Regions from separate parts of the Robertmurraya sp. FSL W8-0741 genome, predicted to be linked through region 1. Evidence: a T-box and tRNA genes for the amino acid it is inferred to sense, from the RefSeq annotation. Region 1 holds a T-box; the other holds one or more tRNA genes.
The links. A T-box is a leader RNA that pairs with one kind of tRNA and senses whether it is charged. The one in region 1 lies ahead of ileS (isoleucine--tRNA ligase), so its partner is inferred to be a tRNA-Ile.
Positions count from the first base shown of each region.

Region 2: it has a tRNA-Ile gene. The T-box ahead of ileS (isoleucine--tRNA ligase) is inferred to sense a tRNA for this amino acid. The anticodon was not compared.

Region 1 is NZ_JBBOQG010000001.1:3,198,104-3,202,090, forward strand. It holds gene ileS (isoleucine--tRNA ligase) at 1-1,911, opposite strand, end outside; T-box leader at 2,012-2,252, opposite strand; gene NST02_RS15475 (DivIVA domain-containing protein) at 2,295-2,810, opposite strand; gene NST02_RS15480 (YlmH family RNA-binding protein) at 2,913-3,686, opposite strand; gene NST02_RS15485 (YggT family protein) at 3,760-3,987, opposite strand, start outside.
Region 2 is NZ_JBBOQG010000001.1:1,522,278-1,526,264, reverse strand. It holds gene gnd (phosphogluconate dehydrogenase (NAD(+)-dependent, decarboxylating)) at 1-343, opposite strand, end outside; gene NST02_RS07400 (helix-turn-helix domain-containing protein) at 1,147-1,593, shown strand; tRNA gene NST02_RS07395 (tRNA-Glu) at 1,853-1,924, opposite strand; tRNA gene NST02_RS07390 (tRNA-Ser) at 1,930-2,020, opposite strand; tRNA gene NST02_RS07385 (tRNA-Asn) at 2,024-2,098, opposite strand; tRNA gene NST02_RS07380 (tRNA-Ile) at 2,140-2,216, opposite strand; tRNA gene NST02_RS07375 (tRNA-Gly) at 2,221-2,294, opposite strand; tRNA gene NST02_RS07370 (tRNA-Phe) at 2,505-2,577, opposite strand; tRNA gene NST02_RS07365 (tRNA-Asp) at 2,741-2,817, opposite strand; tRNA gene NST02_RS07360 (tRNA-Met) at 2,850-2,923, opposite strand; tRNA gene NST02_RS07355 (tRNA-Ser) at 3,088-3,180, opposite strand; tRNA gene NST02_RS07350 (tRNA-Ile) at 3,218-3,294, opposite strand; tRNA gene NST02_RS07345 (tRNA-Met) at 3,319-3,395, opposite strand; tRNA gene NST02_RS07340 (tRNA-Ala) at 3,482-3,557, opposite strand; tRNA gene NST02_RS07335 (tRNA-Pro) at 3,573-3,649, opposite strand; tRNA gene NST02_RS07330 (tRNA-Arg) at 3,655-3,731, opposite strand; tRNA gene NST02_RS07325 (tRNA-Leu) at 3,771-3,856, opposite strand; tRNA gene NST02_RS07320 (tRNA-Gly) at 3,864-3,938, opposite strand; tRNA gene NST02_RS07315 (tRNA-Leu) at 3,979-3,987, opposite strand, start outside.

The sequences.
Region 1 (3,987 bases):
CTTGAGAATCGCGTCAGAAACTCTTACGTCGGATTGATAATCAACGGAGGATACCCATAATCGCAAAATATCTGCTCCAAGCTGGTTCATAACTTTTTCAGGGATAATCACATTTCCGATTGATTTACTCATTTTTCTTCCTTCACCATCAAGTACAAAACCGTGGCTTAAAACTCCTTTATAAGGCGCCTTTCCTGTGACAGCCACGGCTGTTGATAATGATGAATTAAACCAGCCACGGTACTGATCTGAACCCTCTAAATAAAGATCGGCAGGACGCTGTAGGTCGTTGCGTTCTTCTAAAACAGCTTGATGGGATGAGCCTGAATCAAACCAAACATCCATAATATCCGTTTCTTTTGTAAATTTACCATTTGGACTTGATTCATGCGTAAAGCCTTCTGGCAATAAATCCTTTGCATCACGTTCAAACCAAATATTTGAGCCATGCTCACGGAATAAGTCAGATATGTGATTGATCGTGTCATCAGTAATGATCGGTTCGCCATTTTCACCATAAAACACTGGAATTGGAACTCCCCATACGCGTTGACGAGATATACACCAATCACCACGATCTCTTACCATATTAAAGAGGCGAGTTTCTCCCCAAGCAGGCACCCATTTCGTTTCTTTTACAGCATCCAGTAGCTCATTACGGAAATCTTTAATCGATGCAAACCACTGAGCAGTTGCGCGGAAAATAACTGGTTTTTTCGTTCTCCAATCATGTGGATACGAATGGGTAATAAAATCCAATTTCAACAAAGCGCCTGCTTCTTGAAGTTTTTCCGTAATTTGTTTATTCGCATTGTCATAAAATAATCCTTCAAAACCTGGTGCTTCGCTTGTAAAGACCCCTCTGTCATCGACAGGGCTCAATACATCTAAACCATATTTCTTCCCAACAAGAAAGTCATCTTCCCCATGTCCTGGTGCTGTGTGAACACAACCAGTACCAGCATCTGTCGTGACATGCTCACCAAGCATCACAAGGGAATCACGGCCATATAACGGATGCTTCGCTACGATATATTCAAGCTCGCTTCCCTTCAATGTTTTAACAACAGAAGCGTCTTCCCAGCCAAGCTCTGTGGATACAGAATTTAATAATTCTTCAGCAATGACATATTTATCGCCTGCCACTTTAACAACGACATAATTTAAATCAGCATGAACAGTGATTCCGAGATTTGCCGGAATGGTCCATGGCGTTGTCGTCCAAATAATAATTTTTGTATCCCCATCAAGTACTCCTTTTCCGTCCCTTACGTCAAAGGCGACATAAATAGAGGCTGAACGCTTATCTTTATATTCAATTTCTGCTTCAGCAAGCGCAGACTCACTTGATGGGGACCAATAAACAGGCTTTAAACCTTTATAGATATAACCCTTTTTTGCCATTTCTCCAAACACTTTAATTTGTTGTGCTTCATACTCTGGCTTTAAAGTGATATATGGATTTTCCCAGTCCCCGCGTACACCCAAACGTTTAAACTGAGCTCTTTGGCTGTCAATTTGTTCATAAGCATACTCTTCACATAGTTTTCTAAATTCAGCAACTGTAAGTTCCTTGCGCTTCACCCCTTTATTCGTTAAAGCTTGTTCAATTGGCAAACCATGTGTATCCCATCCAGGTACATACGGTGCATGATAACCGCTCATTGATTTATAACGGACGATAAAATCCTTTAAAATTTTGTTTAAAGCATGCCCCATATGAATATCCCCATTTGCATATGGAGGACCATCGTGCAATACAAACATAGGAAGTCCCTTTGTCTTTTCCTGGACTGCCTTATAAATGTCCATCTCATTCCATTTTTCCTGCATTTCAGGTTCTCTCTTTGGCAAGTTTCCTCGCATTGGAAACTCTGTCTTAGGCATTAATAACGTGTCTTTATATTCCATTTCCTTTCCTCCTTACAAGTCCTAGCTCACTAGTCATACAGTATTACCTAATTTCGGATTTTAAGGCACATTTTTAAACACAAAAAACCCTCTCATCCCAAAAAGGGACGAGAAGGTTTAATCCCGCGGTACCACCCTTGTAGATAGAAATCTATCCGCTCTATGTTCGTAACGTGAATAACACGCCTATGCCTACTTATTTCAAAGAATCACTTCTTGAAAATGTTCAACTAGGTACTCAAGGGTGATTTCCAACTTTCCATCTCAGCCGAACTCTCACCATCATCGGCTCGCTACAAATAAGATAAAAAAAGTGTACTTGTCCCTCTCATCGTATGAAATATATTTTATTAAGGTATTATATTCTCTTTTATGACGAGACGTCAAGCCATTGAATCTTCTTCTTCTGCAGATTTCAACTCTGCCGCGTCAATCTCATATTGCAGAAGATGATCCCAATCGTCATTATTTAACAGATCTAATTGAGCCTCAATCAACATTTTAAAACGTGTCCGGAATACTTTTGATTGCTTTTTTAAATCCTCAATTTCCAAGGCGATCTTTCTAGCCTTCGATAATGACTCATTTACAATACGATCGGCGTTTTTTTCCGCCTCTTTTATTATGAGCTTTGCTTCTTTTTGCGCGTTGCGTTTAACTTCCTCTGCCGCCTCCTGGGCTACAACAATCGATTTATTCAATGTCTCCTCAATATTAGAAAAATGGCCGAGGCGCGCATTCATATCATTTAATTTTTCTTCTAATTCCTTTTTCTCACGAATGATGATTTCATAATCTTTAATTACCTGATCGAGAAATTCGTTTACTTCATCTTCATCATAACCTCGGAACCCTTTGTTAAACTCCTTGTTATGAATATCTAAAGGTGTTAATGGCATGAAGGCCACCTCCATATTTCTGTAAGTAGTATGTATTCATCAATATTCGACACTTGCTCTCATAATCCTGCACAATTCTAAAAAAATATGAAGCTTGAGCAGTTATTTTTGTTTGCCTCCGACAATACGCCACTTATCTTTCTTTGTTTTTCCTTCAATCGAAATTAATTTGAGGCGCCCAAAGCCTCTTACAGAAATAATGTCCGCCACACCGCATTCAAACGATGGGTTTTCAATCGTTGTCCAATTGACTTTGACTCGCTTATTTCTGATTAATTCTTGTGATTTTTGCCGAGAAAGATTAAGCAATGCAGCTAATACAGTATCTAAACGGAGCGAAGAAACAGTCGCAGTCATTTCTTGCCAATGCCCTTCAATTACTAACCCTTCTTCGCTAGGCAGTTCCTTTAATGTTACAGAAGCCCGACCAATTTGGGTAAGTTGTAATTTGATATATTCACTTATTTCTTCTGTAACTAAGAATTGAATTCGCCCCTCATGAATGAGAATGTCTCCAAACTTCCCTCTTCTCACTCCAAGAGCCATCAAGCTGCCAAGAACCTGAGGGTGTTCAATGGTTAAAAATTTTACTGGATATTCTACTTCGAATAAACGAATGTGAAAATCATTTTTCTCCACCTGCAAATATTCTGGATAGATTAATGCTCGTTTACGTTCATTATTTTCCTGTCCACCAAAAAACGCCACCTGGATTTCCGCCTGACTACCAACAACTGCCTGAACGATCTGCTGCTCTCGTGGATCGAGAAAATCTGTTAACTTAGAGCTGTATGTTTGTTCAACATATTCCATCCATTGCAAAGCCAAATCTATAAATTCTCTTTCTTCAACGCGGAAATGCTGATAAATATTCATGTTATCACCTAGAATGAATGAAAAAAGGGGGATTATTATAGCCCCTTTTATTACTTAATATGAGTAATTACCCTTAAATGATCCAATAGTAAAGCTGATGCAATCCACTTGTAGCAAATCGTAATACTAAAATCGCCACAATTGGAGAAATGTCGATCATTCCAAGTGGTGGGATAATCCTACGAAACGGATCCAAATATGGCTCACAAATTCTTGCTAAAAATTGACCAATTGCAGAATCTCTCGCATTTGGAAACCATGAAAGTAAGATATAAATAATTAAAGCCCATGAGTAAATAGA
Region 2 (3,987 bases), 1.7 Mb from region 1:
AATCAATTCCCTTTTCATCAGCCTGGGCTGCACGCCGGACGGAGTCCTTATAATGCGAATTTCCTCCATCAATCACGATGTCATCCGCTTTCATTTTTTGGAGGAGTCCATCTATCACCATTTCGCTTGATTTCCCTGCAGGTACCATGACCCATACCACTCTTGGATGTGGCAAACTAGCCAGCATTTGCTCGATGCTATCCACAATATGTAGACCTTTATCTTTTGCTGCTATTCTCACTTCGCTAGATCGATCAAAACCATAGACAGAATGGCCATTGTTTGCTAAGTTTAACGCAAGGTTATATCCCATTTTCCCTAAACCAATCATGCCAATTTGCATCAAATCACTCCTTGTTTAAAACAAGTTGTTTATCATTGCTCACTTTGAGCACAGTAAAATAGGCAGGTGGCAAGCCTGCGATCATTGGGGCAGTCAAATGGCATTATTTTTTTAATCTTTTTGTAGCGTCTCTCAAAATACCTTAAAGTGGATCGAGTAATACAGATTGCCCCAACAACATTTGTTACAACACACCAAGAACATCGAAAGAACAGCGTAACTCCTAGTCGCCTTATGCTGCAATGTAAAGCTAATAGCAGCAAAATAAATAGACAATTTATCCGAATGGCTTTGAAGCTTTTGTTTCATACCATGAATGGAACAGAGTTGCTATCCGTTTCCCCCTGTTCATCTGACAGCGGGACACTCTAATAAACCTGTGTGGAGCAGTCGGTATATGAAACCCCTCTCTGAATTTAAAACAGTATAAGTATGAGTGAGCAAAGCTCCTTTTGTTTGTGATACTGATATGAAGGTGCAACCAAATAAACACGCATATACGTGTAAATAAAATCAAACCAATGTAGACATACGTATGCCTTTTTCAAGCTGAATCAAAACAGCATGCAAGAAGCTCTTCTTAAGAAAACACATTATTCATAGCACTTTAACTTGGGTGTCAAACAAATAAAATTAAGAATACTCAAAAATTCATTTCACAAAAAATATTTGCAGCTATTTAGCACCGGTGGACAAATATCATTTGCTAATTAAAATTATACACGTTTTTGCGTGCGAGTCAACAAAAATAATCGAATTTTCGTATATAAACACGTATTTTCGTACGAAGGGAGAAAAAATTGATGAAAAACATCGAAAATATTGGAGAACGAATTAAATTTTTAAGAGAAAAACATGGATTATCTCAGGCTGCTTTTGCAAAAAGAATTGGTGTGTCCGCTGGAAATGTCGGAGACTGGGAAAGCGAGAAAAAGAAATCTTTACCTGGCGCCAAAGCCATTTATGCTATTGCCAAGGAATTTGAAGTAACGGCAGATTGGCTGCTAGATGGAGAGGAATACATAGTGGATTCAACGTTTAATAGTGGAAATATCGTGATCCAGGATGGTAAACCAGCAATCAGTCCCTCCAAAAATACAGGATCCACTAACGACACAGATTCGAATGAAATAGTGAATCTAACGGCAGAAGCAAAAGAGTTAATTACGATTTTTAACAGCTTAAATAAACGTGACGCCGCTGAATTATTAATGATTGCACGGATGAAAAAAGAGCTCGGTAACCGATGAAAGAAGGGCGCTAATGATGAAGATGTATCTTACCATTAGCGCCCTTTTATCCCCTTCTCTATCCCTTAATCTAAAGTACGAGTGATAGTGTTATGTCGTTACTCTAATCTTATTAGATTCTCGTCAGAATCGGGAGTTTATATGCTTTGTCCTTAAAACTATTTTTAAATCCCAATAAATATTTCAGAGCCAAAAAAAGCGTATCATTAGTATAGTACGATAAAAAAAACTGCTGACCTAATGTCAACAGCTTTTTTTATGACCCGTACGGGATTCGAACCCGTGTTACCGCCGTGAAAGGGCGGTGTCTTAACCACTTGACCAACGGGCCAGAAATGGCGGAGAAGGAGGGATTTGAACCCTCGCGCCGGTTACCCGACCTACACCCTTAGCAGGGGCGCCTCTTCAGCCACTTGAGTACTTCTCCATATGGCTCCGCGGGTAGGATTCGAACCTACGACCGATCGGTTAACAGCCGATTGCTCTACCACTGAGCTACCGCGGAATACGATGCGTTCTAGCTTCCATAAATTAAAAAAGCAAAGATGGTGGGCCTAAATGGACTTGAACCATCGACCTCACGCTTATCAGGCGTGCGCTCTAACCAGCTGAGCTATAGGCCCATTTTGGAGCGGGTGATGGGAATCGAACCCACGACAACAGCTTGGAAGGCTGTGGTTTTACCATTAAACTACACCCGCATTTTTATTGAATTATACTAGATTTTATCTTCCCTTATTTTGGCCTTCTTTCATGCCTCTAACTCTTCTTGCTTTTTCAGGATGTCATATCGTCGAGGCAACTCGTTGATAAATCATTGAAGCTTTGCTCGTGGCTGTGGTTTTACCATTAAACTACACCCGCATAGTGAAAGTTTTTTTACTACACTATGCTTCGTAAAAAAACTTTGATGGCTCAGGACGGAATCGAACCGCCGACACAAGGATTTTCAGTCCTTTGCTCTACCGACTGAGCTACTGAGCCGTAATAATATTAAATTCCTATAACACATTTTCCGAATGTCCTTCGCCCTCATCTCAGAAAGTTGATTCAAGATGATGCTCGATGAGTGCGCTGGATGCTTATCCTTGCCGCTTATTCATCGTGCTCTACCGACTGAGCTACTGAGCCATCATATGTAAGTAAATGGCGGTCCGGACGGGACTCGAACCCGCGACCTCCTGCGTGACAGGCAGGCATTCTAACCAACTGAACTACCGGACCAAAGTAGTTTCAACTTTATTGAAACTACTCGATTGCGGAGGCAGGATTTGAACCTGCGACCTTCGGGTTATGAGCCCGACGAGCTACCAGACTGCTCCACCCCGCGCTAATAGTATATATCTAGATAAGCGCATGCTACTAGATAGCTTAATGACTGTCCCGATTTCAGTATGCTTACTCGAGGAAGAACTTCAATCGGTACAACTCGCAGTTTACTCAGTGAAGTAACGCTTGTTGCTCCACCCTGCGCTAATAGTAAAATTGGTGATATGGCGGAGGAAGAGGGATTCGAACCCCCGCGCGGTTTAACCCGCCTGTCGGTTTTCAAGACCGATCCCTTCAGCCAGACTTGGGTATTCCTCCGAAATATTATAGGTTGTTTTGCTTATGCAAAAAATAGTGGTGGACCTTGTAGGACTCGAACCTACGACCGGACGGTTATGAGCCGTCTGCTCTAACCAGCTGAGCTAAAGGTCCAATAAAGCTTTTGTGGTAAAATATTGGTAGCGGCGGAGGGGATCGAACCCCCGACCTTACGGGTATGAACCGTACGCTCTAGCCAGCTGAGCTACACCGCCAAATATAATATGATAAATACTCACTTTTATTATGAGCCATTATAAGAATGAATATATTCAATTTATTTCGTTGTGTGAATAATTATTGGTGGAGCCTAGCGGGATCGAACCGCTGACCTCCTGCGTGCAAGGCAGGCGCTCTCCCAGCTGAGCTAAGGCCCCATCATTATAGCATAGTGGTCGGGAAGACAGGATTCGAACCTGCGACCCCTTGGTCCCAAACCAAGTGCTCTACCAAGCTGAGCTACTTCCCGTTACATGGCGCGCCCGAGAGGAGTCGAACCCCTAACCTTTTGATCCGTAGTCAAACGCTCTATCCAATTGAGCTACGGGCGCAATATAACAGTCATTTCCACTACTGTGAAAAAACTTTAATGCCGAGGACCGGAATCGAACCGGTACGGTAGTCACCTACCGCAGGATTTTAAGTCCTGTGCGTCTGCCAGTTCCGCCACCCCGGCTAATAAATGGAGCGGAAGACGGGATTCGAACCCGCGACCCCCACCTTGGCAAGGTGGTGTTCTACCACTGAACTACTTCCGCAAAATTAATCGATTAAAAAAGCAGATATATTATTTTTTCTTGGTGCGGG